DNA from 3 places in the Tissierella sp. QWL-11 genome. Region 3 is predicted to be linked to each of the others. Evidence: riboswitches for the same ligand, from Rfam matches in the RefSeq annotation. Region 3 holds a riboswitch; each other region holds the start of a gene.

What was found. Region 3 has a riboswitch for cyclic di-GMP ahead of AC4PG3_RS11405 (TasA family protein). Riboswitches for the same ligand answer to the same signal wherever they lie in the genome.
Region 1: another riboswitch for cyclic di-GMP. It lies ahead of flgB (flagellar basal body rod protein FlgB); the one in region 3 lies ahead of AC4PG3_RS11405 (TasA family protein).
Region 2: another riboswitch for cyclic di-GMP. It lies ahead of AC4PG3_RS07685 (type II secretion system protein); the one in region 3 lies ahead of AC4PG3_RS11405 (TasA family protein).

Annotation. Positions count from the first base shown of each region.
Region 1 is NZ_CM178750.1:4,641-11,855, reverse strand. Features, by position in the region: gene AC4PG3_RS00075 (flagellin N-terminal helical domain-containing protein) at 1-706, shown strand, start outside; gene AC4PG3_RS00070 (flagellin N-terminal helical domain-containing protein) at 799-1,932, shown strand; gene AC4PG3_RS00065 (flagellar protein FlaG) at 2,073-2,444, shown strand; gene fliD (flagellar filament capping protein FliD) at 2,450-3,883, shown strand; gene fliS (flagellar export chaperone FliS) at 3,898-4,260, shown strand; gene AC4PG3_RS00050 (hypothetical protein) at 4,245-4,619, shown strand; cyclic di-GMP riboswitch class I at 4,737-4,811, shown strand; gene flgB (flagellar basal body rod protein FlgB) at 4,852-5,229, shown strand; gene flgC (flagellar basal body rod protein FlgC) at 5,244-5,651, shown strand; gene fliE (flagellar hook-basal body complex protein FliE) at 5,682-5,981, shown strand; gene fliF (flagellar basal-body MS-ring/collar protein FliF) at 6,005-7,215, shown strand, end outside.
Region 2 is NZ_CM178750.1:1,583,635-1,590,849, forward strand. Features, by position in the region: gene AC4PG3_RS07655 (LysM peptidoglycan-binding domain-containing protein) at 1-875, opposite strand, end outside; gene AC4PG3_RS07660 (PilN domain-containing protein) at 829-1,320, opposite strand; gene pilM (pilus assembly protein PilM) at 1,421-2,488, opposite strand; gene AC4PG3_RS07670 (hypothetical protein) at 2,633-2,878, opposite strand; gene AC4PG3_RS07675 (prepilin-type N-terminal cleavage/methylation domain-containing protein) at 3,581-3,892, opposite strand; gene AC4PG3_RS07680 (prepilin peptidase) at 3,984-4,745, opposite strand; gene AC4PG3_RS07685 (type II secretion system protein) at 4,914-5,348, opposite strand; cyclic di-GMP riboswitch class I at 5,571-5,658, opposite strand; gene AC4PG3_RS07690 (type II secretion system F family protein) at 5,748-6,947, opposite strand; gene AC4PG3_RS07695 (type IV pilus twitching motility protein PilT) at 6,956-7,215, opposite strand, start outside.
Region 3 is NZ_CM178750.1:2,280,857-2,288,071, forward strand. Features, by position in the region: gene AC4PG3_RS11390 (NADH-ubiquinone oxidoreductase-F iron-sulfur binding region domain-containing protein) at 1-556, opposite strand, end outside; gene AC4PG3_RS11395 (NADH-quinone oxidoreductase subunit NuoE family protein) at 546-1,028, opposite strand; gene AC4PG3_RS11400 (LPXTG cell wall anchor domain-containing protein) at 1,358-2,197, opposite strand; gene AC4PG3_RS11405 (TasA family protein) at 2,260-2,841, opposite strand; cyclic di-GMP riboswitch class I at 2,871-2,949, opposite strand; gene AC4PG3_RS11410 (hypothetical protein) at 2,954-3,502, opposite strand; gene AC4PG3_RS11415 (signal peptidase I) at 3,525-4,082, opposite strand; gene AC4PG3_RS11420 (VWA domain-containing protein) at 4,072-6,828, opposite strand; gene AC4PG3_RS11425 (AfsR/SARP family transcriptional regulator) at 7,010-7,215, opposite strand, start outside.

The sequences.
Region 1 (7,215 bases), 340 kb from region 3:
GGGTCAAAGCATGGAGCTTTCAGTAGGTGACATGAGAGCAGAGTCTTTAGAGGTTGAGGGTACTATCTCAGATTCAGTAGCATTAACAGGTGTAACAGGAGTTACAGTTAGAAGCCGTACTGGAGAAGCGTTTGATATAGAAGTAAAAGCACTTGCAAAGGATCAAGAATTTAATGTAGAAGCTGAAGCGAATAAACTTACGATAACTTTAACAGCAAATGAGGCGGGGGATGCATCATTAACAACTAATGATGAATTGGTGAGAGCTTTAGAATCACAAGGGCTGATAGTAGAAAAAGATGACACTTATACCTCAACTATTGCTGATGCAGTAGTAGCTGGTGGTACAATTGGTACTCTTGCAATCGCAAATTCACCAGATGAAACTTTTAGTAAAGATTATGGTATAAATGTATCAACTCAAACAGCAGCAGATTCAGCAATAGAAACGATTGACGCAGCAATATCATCAGTATCAACAGAAAGATCAAAACTAGGTGCTGTTCAAAATAGACTAGACCACACAATCAATAACTTAACAGCTACATCAGAAAACTTATCAGCTGCAGAATCAAGAATCAGAGACGTAGATATGGCAGAAGAAATGATGAGCTTCACTAAGAACAATATCCTTAGCCAAGCAGCTACATCAATGTTAGCTCAAGCTAATCAAATGCCACAATCAGTTCTTCAGTTATTACAGTAATTTAAATAAGATAAATAATAAGGCGGGGCAAATCCTCGCCAGTTAATAATAAAGGCAAGGACGCCAAAACAAAATTCAAGGAGGAATTAATAATGAGAATTAATCAAAATATTTCAGCTATGAACACTTATTCAAGACTTACAAGTGCAAATAATGCTAAGAGTAATTCATTAGCAAAATTATCATCAGGTCTTAGAATCAATAAAGCAGGAGATGACGCAGCAGGACTAGCAATATCAGAAAAAATGAGAGGACAAGTATCAGGACTTAAGCAGGCAGCTAAAAATGCTCAAGACGGAATTTCACTAATTCAGACAGCAGAAGGTGCACTTAACGAAACTCACTCAATTCTTCAAAGAATGAGAGAACTTGCAGTTCAGTCAGCAAATGATACTAATACAGATTCAGATAGAGCAGAAATCCAAAAGGAAATGGATCAGTTAGCAACAGAAATTTCAAGAATCGGAAATGATACTGAATTCAATACTCAAAAGCTTCTTAATGGAAACTTAGAGACAGATGGATTAACTTTCCAAATTGGTGCTAACAAAGGTCAAAGTATGAAACTTTCAGTAGGTGATATGAGATCAAAAGAGCTAGGTGTTGAAGGTAAGGTTTACTCAGGTACAGCTGGTGAGCTAGATATAGCTACTAGAAATGAAAATCTTACTGTAGAGTATAAAGTAGGTGCAGCTCTTACAACAGAAACTACTGCAGAACAGACAGGTGATGCAGTTGTGGTTACATTGAAATCCACAGATGGAAGTGCTGGTACAGCAACTACAGCAGAAATTAAGTCAGCTTTGGAAGGGCTAGGTATAACTACTGAATATACTACTGGTGAAGATGGGACTACAGTACAAGTTGCTGCTGTAGCTTCAACAGATATTAATACACTAGATGCAGACTTATCAGCAAAATCAGGTATAGATGTATCTTCACAAACAGCAGCAGATTCAGCAATAGAAACAATTGATGCAGCAATATCATCAGTGTCAACAGAAAGATCAAAACTAGGTGCTGTTCAAAACAGATTAGACCACACAATCAATAACTTAACAGCTACATCAGAGAACCTTTCAGCTGCTGAGAGTAGAATCAGAGATGTAGACATGGCAGAAGAAATGATGAGCTTCACTAAGAACAATATTCTTAGCCAAGCAGCTACTTCAATGTTAGCTCAAGCTAATCAAATGCCACAATCAGTATTACAGTTATTACAATAATTTATTAAGAAAATTATTTAGAGTTACTAAATTTTCGAGATATTATTCACAGAGTGATAATAAAGTAGTATAATTAAAAAAGGTAATAAAGCCGACATAATTGTCGGCTTTACTTCTAAATAATACTAGGGGTGAAAAATATGATATATATCAGTAGACCTGTAGTAGAAACACATAAAACAGTAGAAAAATTGGATAAAAAGCCCTTGGAAAACAATTTAAGACAGAGAAAACCTATAGAACCTGTGTGGGAAAAGTATGGAGATGAAAAGGGCAAAAGGTTTTATAATAGAGAAGAACTTGAAAAGGCTGTTGAGGATACAAATAGAATAGTCTTTAAAGATGATAATAGATTTGAATTTAAAGTCCATGAGAGAACTGGACGCATGATGGTAAAACTTATAGACAATGAAACAGATGAAGTAGTAAAAGAGATTCCACCAGAGAAGATACTAGATCTTGTTGCAAGTATATGGGATTTGGTTGGGATATTGGTAGATGAGAGAGGATGATTTAAATGGCAGGAATTAATTTTATGGGATCATATTCAGGAATAGATAGTTCTAGTATAGATGGTCTAATGCAGGTTGAAAGAATGCCCTTAGTTCAATATGCAAATAAAAAGACTAGTATTACAGAAACTCAGAATGCTTGGAAGGATATCAATACTAGGTTAAATTCTCTATTTGAAAAAATCAAAAACTTAGGTAGTTCTGATACCTTCAATTCTAAGACTTCCACATCTACAAATGAAGATTATGTGACTATTACTCCTTCTAAAAATTCTATAATTGGAAAGTATAATATAAATGTAGAACGATTAGCTACAAATACAAGTATTATAGGCAGCAATAGAATTGAAGGTGAGATCACAGATGAACTTGGAAAAGCTGGTAAATTTATAATAAAAAATCATGATGCTCTACCTGAAGACCCTGGTACTACTATAGAAGTAAAAGCTGAAGATAGCCTTAAGGATATAGTAGAAAAGATAAATAATATGACCAACGATTCAAAAGATAGTGAAGGTAATACAGTAAAGGGAACTGGTGTATCTGCCAGTATCATAGACAATAGAATAATCCTTACAGATGAAAATACTGGAAATAGGAAGATAACTCTCCAAGATTCCGAGGGGACTATTTTAAGTGATTTAGGCCTAGCAAGTTCAACTGCAGACAATCAAGGTCAAAATGCTAAATTTACTATAAATGGAGTATCAGTAGAGAGAGATTCAAACTCTATAGATGATGTAATAGAAGATACAACTATAAATCTAAAAAAAGCTCATGGGGATACTACTACAACTGATACAGTAAATGTAACCATGGACACCGAAAAAACCACAAAGGCAATTCAGGATTTTGTAGATCAATATAATTCTACTATTCAATTTATAGAGGACAAGTTGAAGGCAGGAGACCCAGAAGTACCAGGTAGTAAGGGAACATTATCTGGAGATAGTTCACTTATGAGGCTTCATTCTAGTCTAAGGAAGATGGTTACTTCAGCTATAAAGGGAAATCCAAATACGGATATAGGTGATATATCTCAACTTGGAGTTGAGACCATAGATAAATTTGGTCAATTAAAATTTGATTCATCTAAATTTAAAGAGGCTTTAAAGGAAAATCCTGAAGATGTAATAAACTTCTTTTCAAGTAAGACTGCAGATGACAAGGAAATAGGATTTGTCAATAGGATAAATTCTCAAATAGATGGGTTTATCTCAAAGAAAAATGGAATTATAAAGACAAAAACAGAGAGCTATGACAAGACTCTAAAGGATTTAAATAAAAGAATAGAAGAATTTGAGACTCGTATGGAGAGAAAAGAGGAGTACTATATAAAGATGTTTTCAGCATTAGATGTGGCTATGATGAAGGCAGAGAGTCAGATGTCTTGGTTACAAGGACAAATTGATTCAATGAATATAGGTGGCAAGAAATAAAAGGAGTGAAAAACATGAATCAAGCATATGCAAGGGATATATATAAGAAAAATCAAGTAAATACTGCACCAAAGAAAAAACTCTTAATAATGCTATATGATGGGGCCATCAAAAATCTAAACCTTGCTGAATTGGCTCTAGAAGAAAAAAACTTTGAAAATACAAATAAGTATATGATTAAGGCTCAAGATATTATAGCAGAGCTTATGATAACTCTTGATTTTGAAAAGGGTGGAGATATAGCTAATAATCTATATCAACTCTATGATTATATGTATAATAGATTGGTTCGTGGTAATATAGATAAGGATATAGAAGCTGTAGTAGAAGTAAGAGGTTATATGAAAGAGTTGAGAGATACATGGATTCAGATATAAATATAAAAGATTTACTAAAAACTAGAGAGAAAATATTAGAATCTTTAATTATAAATATAAATTCTTGGGATGGAAGCGCTGAGTCTGGGATAGAAATCATAGAAAAAAATAGAGTAAAGATAGACAAATTAAGGTCTCTAGAGGAAGCTTTAGGAAATGATAATCTTTCATATAAAAATGAAGACTATATAGAGAATATAAGTTTAATACTTGATGGAGAACAAAAGATTTTAGATAGTCTATCTAAAAGACAAGACGAAGTAAAAAAGATAATCAAACAATTAAGCCGCAAGGACAAAATAAAAGATAATTATATCAAACAAAATAAAAATTCCATATTCATAGATAGAGATTTTTAAAAACATTGTCATATTAGGGGAAAAAAGAAGAATAAATTATAAATTATAGTCTTTTTTCCTTTTTTTGTTGTTTAAAATAAATCCTTATGATATACTTTTGTCATTGAAAGAAACTTCTTGTCGAAAGGGCAAACTTATGGCGACATAAGGACGCAAAGCTGTAGGGTCTCTATGAGATAGCCAGATTCCGAAGGGGGAGTTTTTTGTGCGAGAATTTATAAAGGAGGAAGAAATGTCAGATTTTAGTTATGATTTAATAAAAAAAGCGATGGATGCTTCATCACTAAGACAAAAAAATATTTCAAGCAATATATCTAATATAAATACACCTAATTACAAGGCAAATAGAGTAAAATTTGAAAAATATTTATTAGATGCAAAAAAAATACATATGAAGAAGACAGATGAAAGACATTTTGGTATAGAATCTATAGAAGATTTAGAGCCCCAGGTAGAAAAAAGAGAAACTATTTCTATGACTGAAAATGGAAATAATGTAGATATTGATTTAGAAATGACAGAATTAGCAGCCAATGAAATTTATTATAATGTCTTGATAAGACAAATTAGCAGTAAATTATCTAATTTAAATTATGTAATTAACAGGTAAAAGGAGGCTAGGAAATGTCGGTATTTAATTCTATGCGGATAAATGCAAGTGGATTGAGCCTAGAAAGGCTTAAAATGGATGTAATCTCTACAAATATAGCAAATGTAAATACGACTAGAACAGAAGATGGTGGACCCTACAGAAGAAAAGAAGTATTATTTGAAGAAATGCTTTTAAAAGAAGAGACAAGCTCTGGAGTAAGAGTTACACAAATCTTTGAAGATACAGAGAATATGAAGACAATGCACGATCCAGATCATCCTGATGCAGATGAAAATGGCTATCTACTGATGCCAAATGTAAATATGGCAGATGAAATGATAAATCTTATAAAGACCCAAAGAACATATGAGGCAAATGTAACAGCTTTAAATACAAGTAAAAATCTACTTAAAAAAGCTCTTGAGATTTCAAAGGGCTAATTTAGTATATAGAAATATGGAGGTGGAAAGATGAATATATCTTCTTTAAATAATAGATTAGTAGCAGGATTAGATTTAGAAAAACAAATAGACTCTAATTCAGAAGGAGAGGCTTCTTTTAAAGATATTATAAAAGATGAAATAAATAGAGTAAATGATATGCAGATAAGGGCAGATGAAATGACAGAAAAATTCATAGCTGGTGAAATAGAAGATTTACATAGTGTAATGATTGCAACAGAAGAAGCAAGACTCTCTTTAGAACTTGCAGTACAAATTAGAAATAAATGTATAGAGGCTTATAAAGAAATAAATAATATGCAATTATAAGATTTGTTAAGGAGCTATAGTTAATGGAAAATATCAAGACAAAATTAAATGGAGTAAAAGAGGGTTGGGAAAAGATAAGCACTAAAAAGAAGATTATTATGGTTGTATTAATATCTAGTATGATTTTGTTTGGATATCTATACTCTAATTTTATTGATAATTCTAACTATGTGACTTTATTTACTAATCTAGAATTTGCAGATGCAGGAAATATAGTGAATGATTTAGAACTTAAAGGTATAGATTATAAGCTAGAAGAAAATGGAACAAAAATACTTATAGATGAAGAAAAGGTAGACAAGTATAGACTTCAGCTTGCCATGGATGGAAACATGCCAGAAAACTCTAAAGGGTTTGAAATATTTGATGATATAGGACTTATGGTAACAGAAGATGATAGAAAGATAATGTACCAACGAGCTTTAGCTGGAGAACTACAGAGGTCTATTATGTCACTAGATCCTATAAATTCTGCAAAGGTAAATCTTGTAATGTCTGAAAAAAGCATATTTGAAACAGAACAAAAGCCTGCTACAGCATCTATAATAATAGATATTAAACCAAATCAAAAGGTAAATGATTCTATGATTAGGGGAATAGCAGCTTTAGTATCTGGTGCTGTAGGAAATCTCCCAGATGAAAATATAAAGATAATAGACTCTAAAGGAAATTTATTAAGTGGAGTATTAACTGATGAAAAAGAATTAAATACTTTAGATATTGTAAATCAGCATCAGAAGGTAAAAAAAGATTTTGAAACACAGATTGAAAATAATCTAAACGAAATTTTAGGAAGTGCATTTGGTAGAGATAAGATAAAAGTCTCTGTATTTGCAGATTTAGACTTTGATTCCCAGGAGACTACAAATATAGAATACAAAGATCCAGTGATAAGAAGTGAACAAATAGATTTAAGTGGAAATGATATAAACACTGATGCATTGGAGTCTGGACTTATAGGAGATAATACAAGCAATGTATTTCAAGGTGAAGATGAGGGAAATCAAAGTTATAGCAAAACTACAAATAATGAACTGTCCACAGAAACTACTACTACTATAAAGGCTCCAGGAAAGGTAAATAAAATAACTACATCTGTAGTATTTGATGGAACACTTTCAGATGATAGATCTCAGACTATAGAAAATATAGTTAGAACTGCTACAGGATTTGATGCAGCTAGGGGAGATGAAATCACAGTAGAGGGAGTCATGTTTGATAGGACTTATGAGAC
Region 2 (7,215 bases), 700 kb from region 3:
TATTTTCCGGATTTTCTATTGGTAAATCTAATTGCACTACCTTTTACTAATGGATTTGAAGGAAGAAAAGAAAAATTATTTAGTTCAAAATCATGGAGTACTTCTCCTGTTTGTTCTTTCAAATTATCTTCACTACAAATTCCATCTATATTGCTACCTATGTCTTCTGAAAAATCTCCATTATTCTCATTGTTTTCATAGCTAAAATCATTTAAGGCTATATCATCATATGGAGAAAAAGGTGTAGTTATTCCATGGTTTGAAGCTTGATCTATATATATTATATCAGGATCAGTTTCTGCTATTCCTTCTAAACTATATATCTTAAGATCTATATTCCCAGCTAATTTACTTCCATTTTGGTCTATACTTATCCTATCTAGGGCAATCCTTCTAGGACTATTGTTCATTGATTTTATAATATTCATAATTCCGTCATATTCTCCAGAAAAGGGAATGCTTACAGACATTTGATTTACATCTATTTCTCCGATATTCTCCATTGAAGGTCTAGTAAAATTCATATTATTTATCTCTACACTATCTTCCTCTATTAGATCATTTAAAAGATATATTATTTGAGCCTGATCTAACTTTGGAAAGTATTTTGAGAGTATCTTATCTCTTTCTCTATCTAATAACTCCCACTCCTTTTCAATTCTTTTTTGTTTTTTTAGAGTAAGAGTATTTTGTAAAATCTTATTTTCATAGTCTATCTTCTGGATTTCAAGTAATTCTATTTTTTTCCCTTGAGGAGTTAAGATAAAGCTAAAAATTGCCCAAATAGATATAACTATTCCTAAAGCAGTAAGTAAGAATTTTTCATTTTTAGTTAGAGATCTGGTCTTGAACTTCTTCAGTTTCATCTTCTGCATTTATATCCTCCTGTGCTAACCTAATATCTAAATTAAAAGTAAATTTATCCTCTTTAGTTGAAATGCTTGAAATATACACATTGTCTAGTCCATCCATAGTATCTAATGCTCGTACAAATTCTGCTATACTCCATTTATCATTAGAAACCCCTAAAAGGTTAATTGAGTCTTCGTATATAGTAATAGATGTAAGATAAGTATCCTTAGGAAGATTGTAAGTTATATTTCTAATAAACTCTTCACTTACTATCTCTTTAGATTCTATAACCTTATCCATATATTGAATCTTTTCTACTTCAGTTTTAAATATGATCATTTCTTCTTCTTTTTCTTTTATTAATATAAACTTATCTACTATACTGGGGTCCTCTGCTTGATTTTTAAGACCATCTACTTGAGAATTAAGTCTCATTATACGAATTTGATTTAAACCTGCATAAATCATAAGAGCTACAAAAAAAACTCCAATAAGAGAATAGATCACTAAAGATTTACTTATTTTAAATTCTTTTTTTTTATAAATGGTTCAAAAAAATTTAAGTCTTTCATCTATGCACCTCATCTCGTCTTATTAGAGCACCTATGGAATTTGCATAAAGTGATATATTCTCATCTAATTTAATCTTATCTAAACTATTTAATTTTACTGTGTTTATATGAAAATGTTTTTTAAATAATTTCTCTATTCCCTCTATATTTGAAAGTCCCCCCTGTAATACTATTAGGTGAACTCTATTCCCAAATTCTCTACTATCATAATATCTTATAATCTTTCCTACCTTATCCATTATTCCTTCCAGAGAAGATTTATATATGATTTCTAATTTATTATCTTCATTTATATCATCTATTTTAGATATATTTTCTATATTCCTGATTTGAATTTCCACTTCATCTTCAGTGAATCCTAAGAATTCATCCATGATTTCATAAATATTTCTTGCACCTGAGTCTATTGCCCTTAAAACTTCGATATTGCTATTTATTGAAATAGTAACTTCAGTCTTTGTATATCCTAAGTCTACAGATACAATAGTATTATCTTTTATAGTGTATTCATTATTTATATTATCATTAAAAGATAATAGCTTTGCTACAGTATTTCCTTGGTGATCTAATGCTACAGGCTCTAATCCTACCTCTTTCATTAAATTAAGATGGCTTAATACAATACCTTTTGGAATGGCAATTAATAGTATATTAAGTTTATCTTCTTCTACCTTATCAAGTAATAGATAGTCTATTACATAGTCTTCAGGATTTATAGGTAAAAATTCCTCTACTTGAAAATTTATTAAGGATGATATTTCACCTTCTTCTACTTTAGGTATATTTATTTCTCTAATTATTATAGAAGAGCTATTTATTACTCCATAGGCCTTTAAATCCATTTTAAACTTATTTGTCTGTAGAAAATCTCTAAAGATATTTATGAGCTTGTCTTCATTTAAAATTCTTCCATCACTATAGACACCTTTTGGTATTTGAAGGGATTGTGATTTAGTGATGTTTATATTAGCCTTTGTAGCTTGTCCCTCTATTACTTTTATTTCAGATGAACCAAAGTCTATGGATATGTTTGGTTTGTTGTTGTTATTGTTGAATAATTTCAAATATATCCCCCTTTTAGTATATTAATTTCCCTAGAATACCTAATATATATTTTTTTCTCCATTAATATTTCCACTACTTTAAAATATAATTGTGTTCAGATATAACAATTATACTTTGAAAATATAATTTTAAAAGATCTTTATTTATTGTTCTCTAATCTTTGATTTAAAAGTAATCTGCACATTATTTTTATTTTTACTATCGTTATTATTTGAACTATCATTCCCACTACAGCTAGTATTAATCGGAATATTTGAACTTTCAAAGTATTCTTCTAAATCTTTCAAGTTAACTGAAGCCCAACCTGAGTAGTTTATCTCCTTATTACTAATTATTAGTCCATTGAAGTTTCCACTAGTATATTTAACTATTCCATCTGGAGCTATCAAGACTCCAGTTAAATCCTTATCTCCTCTAAGAATAATGTCCCCCTTGCTAATTATAACTACTTCACGCTTTATATTTTGCCAGTCAGTATTATTATAATTATTAACAAACCATTTAGCATTTTTTGGTATTTCACTTGTAGTATTAGCCTTTATTTCATATTCTTTGCTTTCATACCAACTATCCTATTTTACAATCAGGGACTTCAAAACTAAAGTCTGGCTCTTTTAAAGCTGGGACAGACTGTCATTCCACCCATTACTATGAAATCTCTATTTGTATAAACATCTCTATACATTTGTCTCTCAGAGTCTAAATTTTTAGCATTTCCATCTAAATAAATATCTCCTGAATCACTTTGGTCTCCATATGTCTGCCCTTAAATAACGCCAGTATCTAATTGCTTAAAATAAATATTTTTTTACATTTATTTCTGCCCCCCCATTCATAGTAGTGTTGTCTTTTTACTATGAACATTGAATTCAGAACCACCAAAGACAAACTTATCAATACTAAACAACAATTTAGAAGGGAGATTTCCAGTTTCTTGATTATTCTAATTTAACGATATAATTGTATTCACTGTTCTTTTAGTATCCCTCATCTCTTCTACTAAAATAATTTTATACTCTCTACAATCTTCCCATTTCTAATAATTGAATAGAAACTTCATCTTTAGGGTATTCAACATTGTTTTTTTGAAATCATTTATAATAATTATATCTTTTGTAAAAAGTTCCTCCAAAAATATTTTCTGATATTTTAGTATAAGCATTATCGTTTAATTTTGCTTCCAAATCCTTATAAGAAATATTTTTACTCAAATAATAAATTAATTCCATAGTGTCTTTTCCAAGATATATTGATTCAAGTGTGGTTTGCGATTTATTATTAGTTTCCACTGACATTGTAAATAATGATAAAAATCCAACAATTATAATTCCAATTATTGCTATGGAAATTATAACTTCTACTAGTGTTAGTCCATTTCTAGATTTTTTAAAATTTTTCACCATAATCTACTCCTTGAATAAATATAATAGGTTGAGAAATTAATATATTATCATGATTTTTTTCGATAGTTAAACTATATATATATCAATTATTTTATTTAAAAAATGTTCCGAAATACCAATTAATCAATTCTTCTCCCCAAAATAAAGTTATCATAAATCCTAATATAATAAATGGAGCAAAAGGAATGGGGTCTTTTCTTGTCTTTAGTTTTGTTGCTAATAAAAATATTGATATAATCCCACCTAATATAAAAGATAAAAATATGGTAAGTAATATATATTTAATTCTTATGGTAAATCCTAAAGCTCCAACTAATGTAACATCTCCTCCACCCATTCCGCCTTTTGATAAGATCATTATAGCTAAGAATAATCCTCCAGCTATTAAAAGTCCTCCAATAGAGTCAATGAAGTTTATAGGTATTTTATATATTATATTATTTGTTAGTTTATGTAATACAGATAGTATTAGAATTGTTATTACTAAACTATCTGGGATAATCATTTCTTTTAAATCTATTAAAGTTATCACTATTAATGTTGATGATATAAGGGCGTAGAATATAAAGTCTATTGATAATTTAAATTTATAAAATAATAATAAGTAAATGATTGCATTAAGTAATTCTATTAATGGATACTGTATTGAAATTTTGTCTTTACAGTATTTACATCTTCCCTTTAAAATTAAATAAGAAAACATGGGTATATTCTCATACCATTTTAAAGGCGTATTACAATTTGGACAATGGGATGATGGGAAAGCTATACTTCCTTCTCTTGGTATTCTATATATGCATACATTTAAAAATGATCCTATTAATAGTCCATATATGAATATAAGTGTAGTCATGAATTGCTCCTTTGATGTAAGATTTATTTTTTATATTATCTAAACAAACGTCCTCAACATCTCTTTACATAATATAATATTCCATACCAGAGGATATTTTCTTTCAGTAATTATCAGAATATTGAATAGGTTATTGGATTATGTAACTAGATCACTTGTTTTATGTCTTTATTCTTCTGATAGATCAAATAATGTATAGTCATCAGCTGTTACACCACTACCATCAGATTTTTTAAATCCAAATTGACCTGCTTTCAAATTAACTGTTGCTCTGTTTTCAACAATTTTATAGGTTACTCCTGAAGGGCCCTTTGGTTCAGCATTTAAATAGCCTAAACCAACAAGACCACCTTTGTTAGAATCAGTAGAATCTTGATCGCTTGGTATATCTATTACTTCTTTTCCATCAGCCTCAGCTATACTTAAAGCACTCTCTATAGTTCTAAGATTTAATCTCACTACGCTTCTATTTGCCTTATCTCTTGATCCAGTCAATCTTGGAACAGCCAATGCAGCTAAAACACCCAATATTCCAATAACAACTACTAATTCTACCAATGTAAAACCTTTCTTGTTTCTTTTTTTGTTAATCCGTTTTAACATAATCATTTTCCTCCTTTTGTTTATAAAAATTTATAATTCCTATTACCCTCGCCCTTTTGCACCACCACCTTTAAAATCGACTTAAATTAAAAATCCTTCGCAAGTTCAGATACAATAGAATGAGAAGCTTGTACTTGATTAAAAAGCTTTCACTCAAGATGCTATACATACACTAAGATTAACAAAATGTATAAAAAACTGCATAAATAACCATTCTGATATTTATGCACCCGAACGATTATCTTATCTTTTGATAATTTAGACTCTGGATTTGCGTCAGTGAGTTTCCCCACCTTTGCCCAGGCAATATTTATTTTTTGACAATTCAATCTATTTTAGAGTACATTAATACAAAGTAAATGTCAATATATGGATTATTTTATGTTATATATTAAATGTCTATATAGTATTTACCATATCAAACATAGGGATTGCCATTGCTATTACTATAAACCCAATAATTATTGCCATTATTACTAGCATTATTGGCTCCATAAGAGTCGTAAGCTTTTGTAGTGATACTTCTAATTCTTCATCATAAAAATCTGCTGTCTTATATAGTATGTCATCTAGAGTACCTGATTCTTCTCCTATTTTTATCATTGAATCTACCATAGGTGGGAATACTCCTACTTCACTTACTGCTCGAGATAGAGAAACTCCCTTTCTCACATCTTCTATAATCTTTTCCATTCTATCTTGAACTACTACATTTCCCACTACTTTTCCAACCACTTCTATTGATTCAAGAAGTGGTATTCCACTTGTAATAAGAGTAGATAGAGTTCTTGTAAATCTTGATGTGACTATTTTTGTAGAGGTATCTTTTAATACTGGGATTTTTAATTTTAGTCCATCAAAAAACCTCATACCATTTGGTGTTTTTTTATAAAATGTAATTGTGAACGTCAATCCAATAAGACCTCCAAAGAATATATACCAATATCTTGTAAGCCAATTGCTCACATTTAAAAGGTTTTGTGTAACTATTGGTAAATCTTGACCGCTAGATTCAAACATTGAGATAAATGTAGGCATAACTGCTACTAATAGAAATATAACTACAGCTATGGATACCACAGCTAGAACTATAGGATAGATCATTGCTGATTTTATTTTGTTTTCAAGCTTATTTTCCTTTTCAAAGTGTACTGCCATTCTCTCCATTATAGTATCCAAATTACCACTTATCTCTCCTGCTTCAACCATATTAATTAATAGAATTGGGAATACATTTCTATGTTTTAGCATTGCTTGAGATAGTATAAATCCCTTTTGTACGTCTCCATGAATATCTTCTAATGCTTTGACAAGTGCTTTGTTTTCTGTTTGCTTTTCAAGTATATCTATACATTTTACTATACCAATACCTGCATCTAGCATGGTATAAAATTGCCTACAAAAAACTGCTAAGTCTTTTTTCTTAACTTTTGGAGAGAATATATCTATCTTTGCATCTGCCTCTATATCCTTTTCTATTTTTACAGGCAAATAATTATTTCCTTTAAGCATAGAAATTACATCTGACTCCTTATCTCCCTCAAAAAAACCTTCTATGGTTTCTCCCGAAAGAGAAACTGCCTTGTATTTGTATATCATATTGCCTCCTATATAATATATCTATTTACATATTCTTTGTTTATAGATTGGTTTAAAATTGACTCTTTTGTTATATATCCTTTTTTATATAATCCTAATAGAGAATTATCCATAGTCTGCATATTAAATTTTGCTCCTGTTTGAATAGCAGTATCAATTTGATGAACTTTACCTTCTCTTATTAAGTTTTTAATGGCTGAAGTAGATCTCATCACCTCAAAGGCTCCTATTCTTCCAAGCCCATCTGCTTTAGGTAATAATTGCTGGG
Region 3 (7,215 bases):
CTTCAACTTCATTACATACTTCCTCAGGAGACATTTTATTTAACACTTTTGTTAAGGCCTGATAACCTCCAAATACAATATATTCCTTTATAGACTCTGCATCTATATGCCCACAATGTTCTAATACTAATCTAGTTTGGCCTTTATAAAAAGGTATAGATTCTTGAGTATGGTATATATCTCCATCTAGTTTATACATTAGTCTTTCAACCGGCTTATTTTCAACAAGAGTTTTATTGACTATATCCTCACAATCTTCTACTTTTACCTTTAAGTATAAAAATTTTTCCGGCTCTATTCTAACTAGTGGCCCTGCTTCACAAAAACCATGACATCCACTTTTACTTACATTTATACCTTCTTCTTTTTCTAATTCAATATCTACTAGTAATCCCTTTTCCCTTATCAATCTTTTTAACTCTTCATAAACCTCTATAGATCCACCTGCTACACATCCAGTACCACCACAAACTATAACTCTTTTATATTGCTTATTTAGGTTAGCTTTGAATTTTTCTTTATATTTATTAAATTCTTCAATAGAATTAATCTTCATTTTTACACTCCTCCCTTAATTTATTTAAAACTTCTACAGTTTTTTCAGGAGTCATACTTCCATATACTTTTTCATTGATAGTTATAACAGGAGCTAAACCACATGCACCTAAGCATGATACGGTCTCTACTGTAAATAACAAATCATCTGTAGTATGCTTTTTATTTGTGAGAGATAATTCTTTTCTTAAAGCTTCTAAAATTGGTATTGATTTTCTAACATGACAAGCAGTTCCATCGCAGATTTTTATTATGTATTTCCCTTTAGGTTCCAAGGAAAAATATTCATAGAAAGTTGCAATTCCATATATTTTAGCTGAACTTATTTCCATTTTTTCAGATAAATATTCTAATACTTCCTCTGGCAAATATCTATTTTTTTCTTGTATTTCTTGAAGTATACTAATAAGAGAAGATTGATCTTTACCATGTTTACAAATTATTGAATCTACAGTTTCTTTCATTTCTAACATTAAGTAAATACCTCCTAGATTGATTTTTGTTAATATATTCACATTGTTGGGTATAGATACACTACATAAATTTTTTTAATGCCCTCATTGAATTTTAGATAAGATTAATTTCATTAATTTTAAAATTGTTAATATATTCACATAAATAATAATATCATATCTTTCTACATTGTCAATAGAAAAACCAAAGTCGAATTCTTAAAAATATTCACTTTTTTGATGCTTTCATCTCGAAATTTGTCATATTTTAGTTGCTATAATAATAAGATATAAAATAAAAATACTCCCCTTTTGACAAGGGGAGCATATTAATATTTAATTTTTAGAGTTTATTTTTTATCTTTTTTTCTTGAACCTATACCTAATCCTAAGAATAAGCTTCCTGCTATATAATATATACTTGCTGGTATTTCTCCAGTTTTTGGCATAATTGGTTGTGATTCTGGTATTTCTTCTTCTATACTTTCTTCTAGTTCACCAGGTTCTTCTGGTTTATCCTCTGGGATCTCTTCATCTATTACCTCTTCTGTTTCCACTTCGGGGTCTTCTGGTTCATCCGGAATATCCCCTGGTACTTCTTCCTCGTCATCTGGCTCATCTGGATATATAGGAGTTATGATTACAGGAGGTCTTATAGGTTTTGATGGCTCTTCTGGCTCTCCTTGAGCTATAAATATCCACTTCACTTCTACTGACTTTCCTTGAAATTCATTTCCTGTTTCAGGACCAGGTAGGTGAACTACAGCTCTTAATTCCTTTTCTTCATTTTTATTAAAATCCCCTAAGCTTATATTTGTTGTTGCATAATCTTTCATAGGGCCTTTATAGATTTGATTTCCATCTATATAAATAGTCAAAATTAATTGTTCAAATAAATCCGCTTCTCCCTCTTTTGGCTGAGGACTAGTTCTTTCAGCTCTCATGAACACTTCAAATAGTTCAGTATAATTATTTTTTATATCTATCTTAGCTTCCTTAATGTCTCCAGGGTTTAAATTAGCCAAGTTAAATAATTTTGTATCCCTAGGACTTACTTCAAGTCCTAATTCACTTCCTATTATTTCAAGATCTTCTGCATAGGAAGGATTTACTCCAAATGAAGTGAATGCCCCCATAATCAGAGATAATGCTCCTAAAAATATCATTAATTTGGAAAATAATTTCTTCATTTCTCCTACCCTCCTTTTTTAGGGGATTAGGGGACTTAGCCCCCTAAATATATTTTATTGTTTTATACTTCTGGAGGTGCTATTGGTGCTAAATCAAGTGGATCTACACCCCACTCATTTAATGCTGCTCCATTAGTTGTCTGAATAGCTTCTGCTTTTACAGTTATATTAAGTTTTGCACCTTGGTATTCGTTGCCCATTTCTAATCCTTTGAAACAAATATTATTTCCTTCTTCATTGTCTTCAAATAGTAGTGTAGTTTGATCAATTGTCTCTCCATCTTTTGCAGCTAATTCTCTAGTGAAGTAGAAATATCCATTATCCTCTACCCATCCTTCTCCTAGTTCATACATTACTACTCCAAGATCTAATTGTTCATTATCAAATACTATATTTTTTGCAATTCTTACAAAAGCTGTCTTAGTTCCTAAATTTTCAACATATACATTTTTATCATAACAATCTCCTGGATTTACATTTAAAGCTCCTTCAAATTCATCAACTAAATTAATTTCTAGTGTACCTGCTGTAAAAGTATTTACTACTGGCTTTGTTTCTGCTGTAAACCAGGCAAAGGTTCCACCTGCTACTAATAATACTACTAATAGAATTGCTGATCCTAACATCAAGTTTCTCTTTTTCATCGTTCCTCCTCCTTTATATTTTTTATAATTTTTGCAGCTAGGCTGCCACCTAAAGAAGGCCCTATAGCTTTGCGTCCTTAGATTTCTCTAAGTTTGCCAAATAAAATCTATTTTATGGAGTCCATGGTATATCCGGAGTAAATGGTAAGGTGCTTAATCCCCATACATCTTCCCAGGCATTGTGGGTTATTTGAACTCCTTCTGCTACAACTTTAAGGGTAAAAATTTCCCCTTCATATTCTGATGGTAAACTTGTAAAAGTTACACTTCCTAATAATTTACTAGTTATTTCATTTTGTTCTAGATAGTATTTAAAGTAATAGTATCCATCTGTATGAAGTATCCAATCGCTATTTGATGCTAAATTAAGGTTTACATTTGATACTGATAAACTAGGATCACTCCATTCTGGAACTAATCTAACTCTTACATAAGTTCTTTTTGTACCTAAACTTTGAACTTGCACATTTTTATTATAAGTTGTGGCTATTACATTTTCTAAGTCTTCAAAACCTTCTTCTACTACTTTTACCTTTACGGTTCCAATTTTGAATTCATTTACGGCTTTACTAGGACTGGATGTCAACCAAGCCATGGAACCGCCGGCTATCATTATAGATATTAATAAAATGGTGGATAGTATAATCATTCTTTTTTTCATATTCATCCATCCCTTCTTCCCATTAAGCTTTTTCCATCAATTTTTTTGAAATTCTAGGAATAATTATTGATAATATTCCCATTGCTAATATAAACACTATGCCTGGAGTACTACTTAAAAATCTAAATATATATCCTATATATGGTATAGAATATAGTACCTTTCCTATTACTTTTTCTACTTCTACAGGATTTGGGTCATCTGCATTATTTGCATCTCCTCTGGTTATAAAATATTCTCCAGTATTTCCTATATCTACTACTCTATGGGTTATTCTAGTTCTCCCCTCTTTACCATAGTAGGTTATAATATCTCCAACTTCTATTTCTTCAGTTGGTTTTTCTCTAACTATTATAAGAGAGTTTATTTCTAATGCTGGTATCATACTCCCACTATCTACGATATAGAGTCTATTTCCAAATAGTGAAGGTTCCATTCCTGTGAATCTTGATTGTGCTACTATGATAATTAAGAATATCATTATGAGCATAAATATGGCAAAAGCTATATTGCTTAGTATTTTAAGAATTCTATTTTTAGTGTTTTCAACCATATCTATGCCTCCAATTTTAATTAGCATCTTCTAAGTCCTCTTCTGGATTATTTGGTATTACCGCTTCTGTTTTTATTTCTATATTAACTTCTGATTCTTCTACTGGCGGTAAATCATTTTCAGTTGTCACGCCTACTTTAAAATTATTTTTGCGTTCATCATCATCATGGAACCAACCATCATTATCCCTCTTATTTCTAACTGTTGTTGAATCTTCTAAATTGTCTACTGTAAGTGTTATCCTTTGATTTGATATCTCTACTAACTCATAATTCATTGGAACTATTTCACTAATTGTATAAATTCCTAAATCTAAGTTTTTTATGGTTTTAGATTCTCCATTTTGAAGAGTTACCACATACTCTTTTCCATTAGGCCCATTTACAAATATGTCAAATTCCTGATTTGGATCCTTTGGATTTTGCACTACTTTTTTTATAGTAATTGCTCCCTTAGGATCTTCTACTACTACAGTCATAGTAGCTACTGCTTTGCATCCATTAGAATCTATTACTGTAAGCTCATACTGTATATCTTCTTGAGGACTTACTGTAGGATTTTTATCATTTGAGATAATATTGCTATCTCCTATTATTCTCCATTCATAGGTGTAAGTTCCATTTCCATCTCCACCTGTTACAGGACTCATATAGTTTTCATCATTTTCATCTATTCCAGTACCTAGGTCTATAGAATTTCCTATTATTATAGTTGCATCCGAAAGACTTACACTAAGTGGTGTAGGAACATCTACTTCTGGAATTGGGAATTCTTTATTTACTCCTGTTTTTCCATTAACATCTGTATAAGTCAAGTTTGCATATTCATTTGTATTTGCAAGTCCCCCTGGGAAACTAGCTTTTGCTCTTATTTGATATTTAATTTGTGCATTATCTACTATAGTTCCTGGTGTCCAAGTGATCTCACCAGTGCTTGAGTTATAACTTGCTCCTGCTGGTAGACTTCCAGCTACTAATTCAAAGTTATTTCCTATTTTATCTACTACTCTAGCGTTAGTAGCTGAATATCCAAGTTGAGTTGAAATATCATTGAAGATATCGTCTAAAGCTTCTGCTGATGGTGCATCATAGAACCCCTTATTTTGTGATAATGTCAATGTATCTGTAGCCAAATTTTTAACTGAGCCAGTAAGACTTTGCAATAAACCTATAGTGAATACATCTGCTATTCCATTCTCCCATATTTCCTGTCCAGCAGTATATGCTGCTATGGTGTGATTATTATGAGATGTAGGACTATTTGGCCCTGCTCCACTTACATCACTTCCTGTAGGCATTCCATCTGTAAACATTATTACTACTTTATTTGAGTTTGGTCTATCTGAGTTTACAATTACATATTCACCTTTTCGAAAACCAGCTTGAGTGTTAGTTCCTCCATTGGCAGATATATTATTTATTTTACTTTCCACTACTTCTAAATTCTCTGTTAGTCCTGTATCTACAGTCGCATCATTGTCAGAGCCTATAACTCCAGATGATGAAGGACCATTAAAGCTCACAATAGATATTCTACTTCCAGGTATGCCATTTTGCCCTAATACTTCATTTGCAAAGTTTACAGCTGCCTGCTTAGCATAATAAAGTCTAGATCTTCCAAACCTTTCATAAAATGGTTTTCCTACAGGTGAGTCTGAGTCGTGGCTTCCTGGACCATTATCATCTCCACTAGGATCCCAGCTTACATGTCTACGATTCCCTATCGGTCCATAGACCCAACCTTGATACCACCAATTATAGGAAACTTGTTTATATTCTCCATCTATCTTCACATAATAACCACTATCAGTATCAGGATTGCTAGTTATAGAAACATACTCATCTACGTCACCATCTCTCATACTACCTGATCTATCTATTACCAACACAACATCTACTGGAGCTTCTTGTGGAGTTCCAGTGATATCTAGAGTAACTTCGTAAGTTCTACATTCACCATAGATTCTTGTAGCTTTCTTATAAACTTCTATAGTATCTGTCAATACAGGTGGATTAGGAGACATACTATTTAATAGTCTTCTAGAAAATAATGAAGGAAATATAATCTCCGGTTCTCCCATCATAGGTGGGATATTTTCTAGAAGCTCACCTTCTTCTTCCATTTGAACCGGCACTACAAATCTATTTTTCCAAGTTAAATACTCTTCATTAAACTCTACTGATACTTCTATTTCGTTTTCTATCTCTTCTAAATTATTATCAATGCTTATTTCATATTGTTTTGTTATGCTCTTTTCTTCACCTACTTTTAAACTGCCTAGAGAAAAAGCTCCATTTAAATCATCTGATATGGTTATATTTTCTAAATCTACTTCTCCATCATTTATAAGATTTATGTTGTAAATTAAAATATCTCCATTTTCATATAGTTCTTTTTCTGTAGTTACATCTACATATATAGAAGGTTCTCCTATTTGAGGAGATAGTAATTCTTCTTCATATACATCTTCAACAACTGTATCTTCTTCACTTTCTATGATATCTTCTGGCAATTCTTCTTCTGGTTCTTGTGTTTCTGCATTTTCTTTATCAGATAATTCTTCATCTGAGTTATCTTGTTCTTCCTTGTCTTTATCTTCTAGGGGTATTTCTCCTACTGTTGAATCATCAACATCTACCTGAGAGTTTTCATTTTCATATACATGTTCTTGGGAAGTTAATTTTCCGATTTGACTATATGAACTTACTCCTAAAGTAAATATCATTATAAAAGACAATAAAAAAGCCATTGATATTTTGAACCTTTTCTTCATACATTTCACCTCCATTGTTTTAAACCTTAAATAATTTGTAGTTTTTATTTATCTATTTTATACCTATTTGAATTACTAATAGCTTTCATAAGAATTACCTATGAATTACATAGTTAATTTTTCCCATAAAAATATTCCCAGTATATTGAAATACTGGGAATTAAATAAATCTTATATTTTTTTAAATTTTTTTATATTTTATGTTTAATATAATTTTTTTATTGTTTACTGTATCCTTAAATTTATTATTAAACCTGTCTATTATACTTTCCATATCTTTTTCTTCTAAATTATAGAATAAAACAAGGATTTGATTTTGATTCCATTGAGTGAGTACATCACCTTTTCTAAGATTATGATAGAAAATATCCAAGAGGGTATCCATGA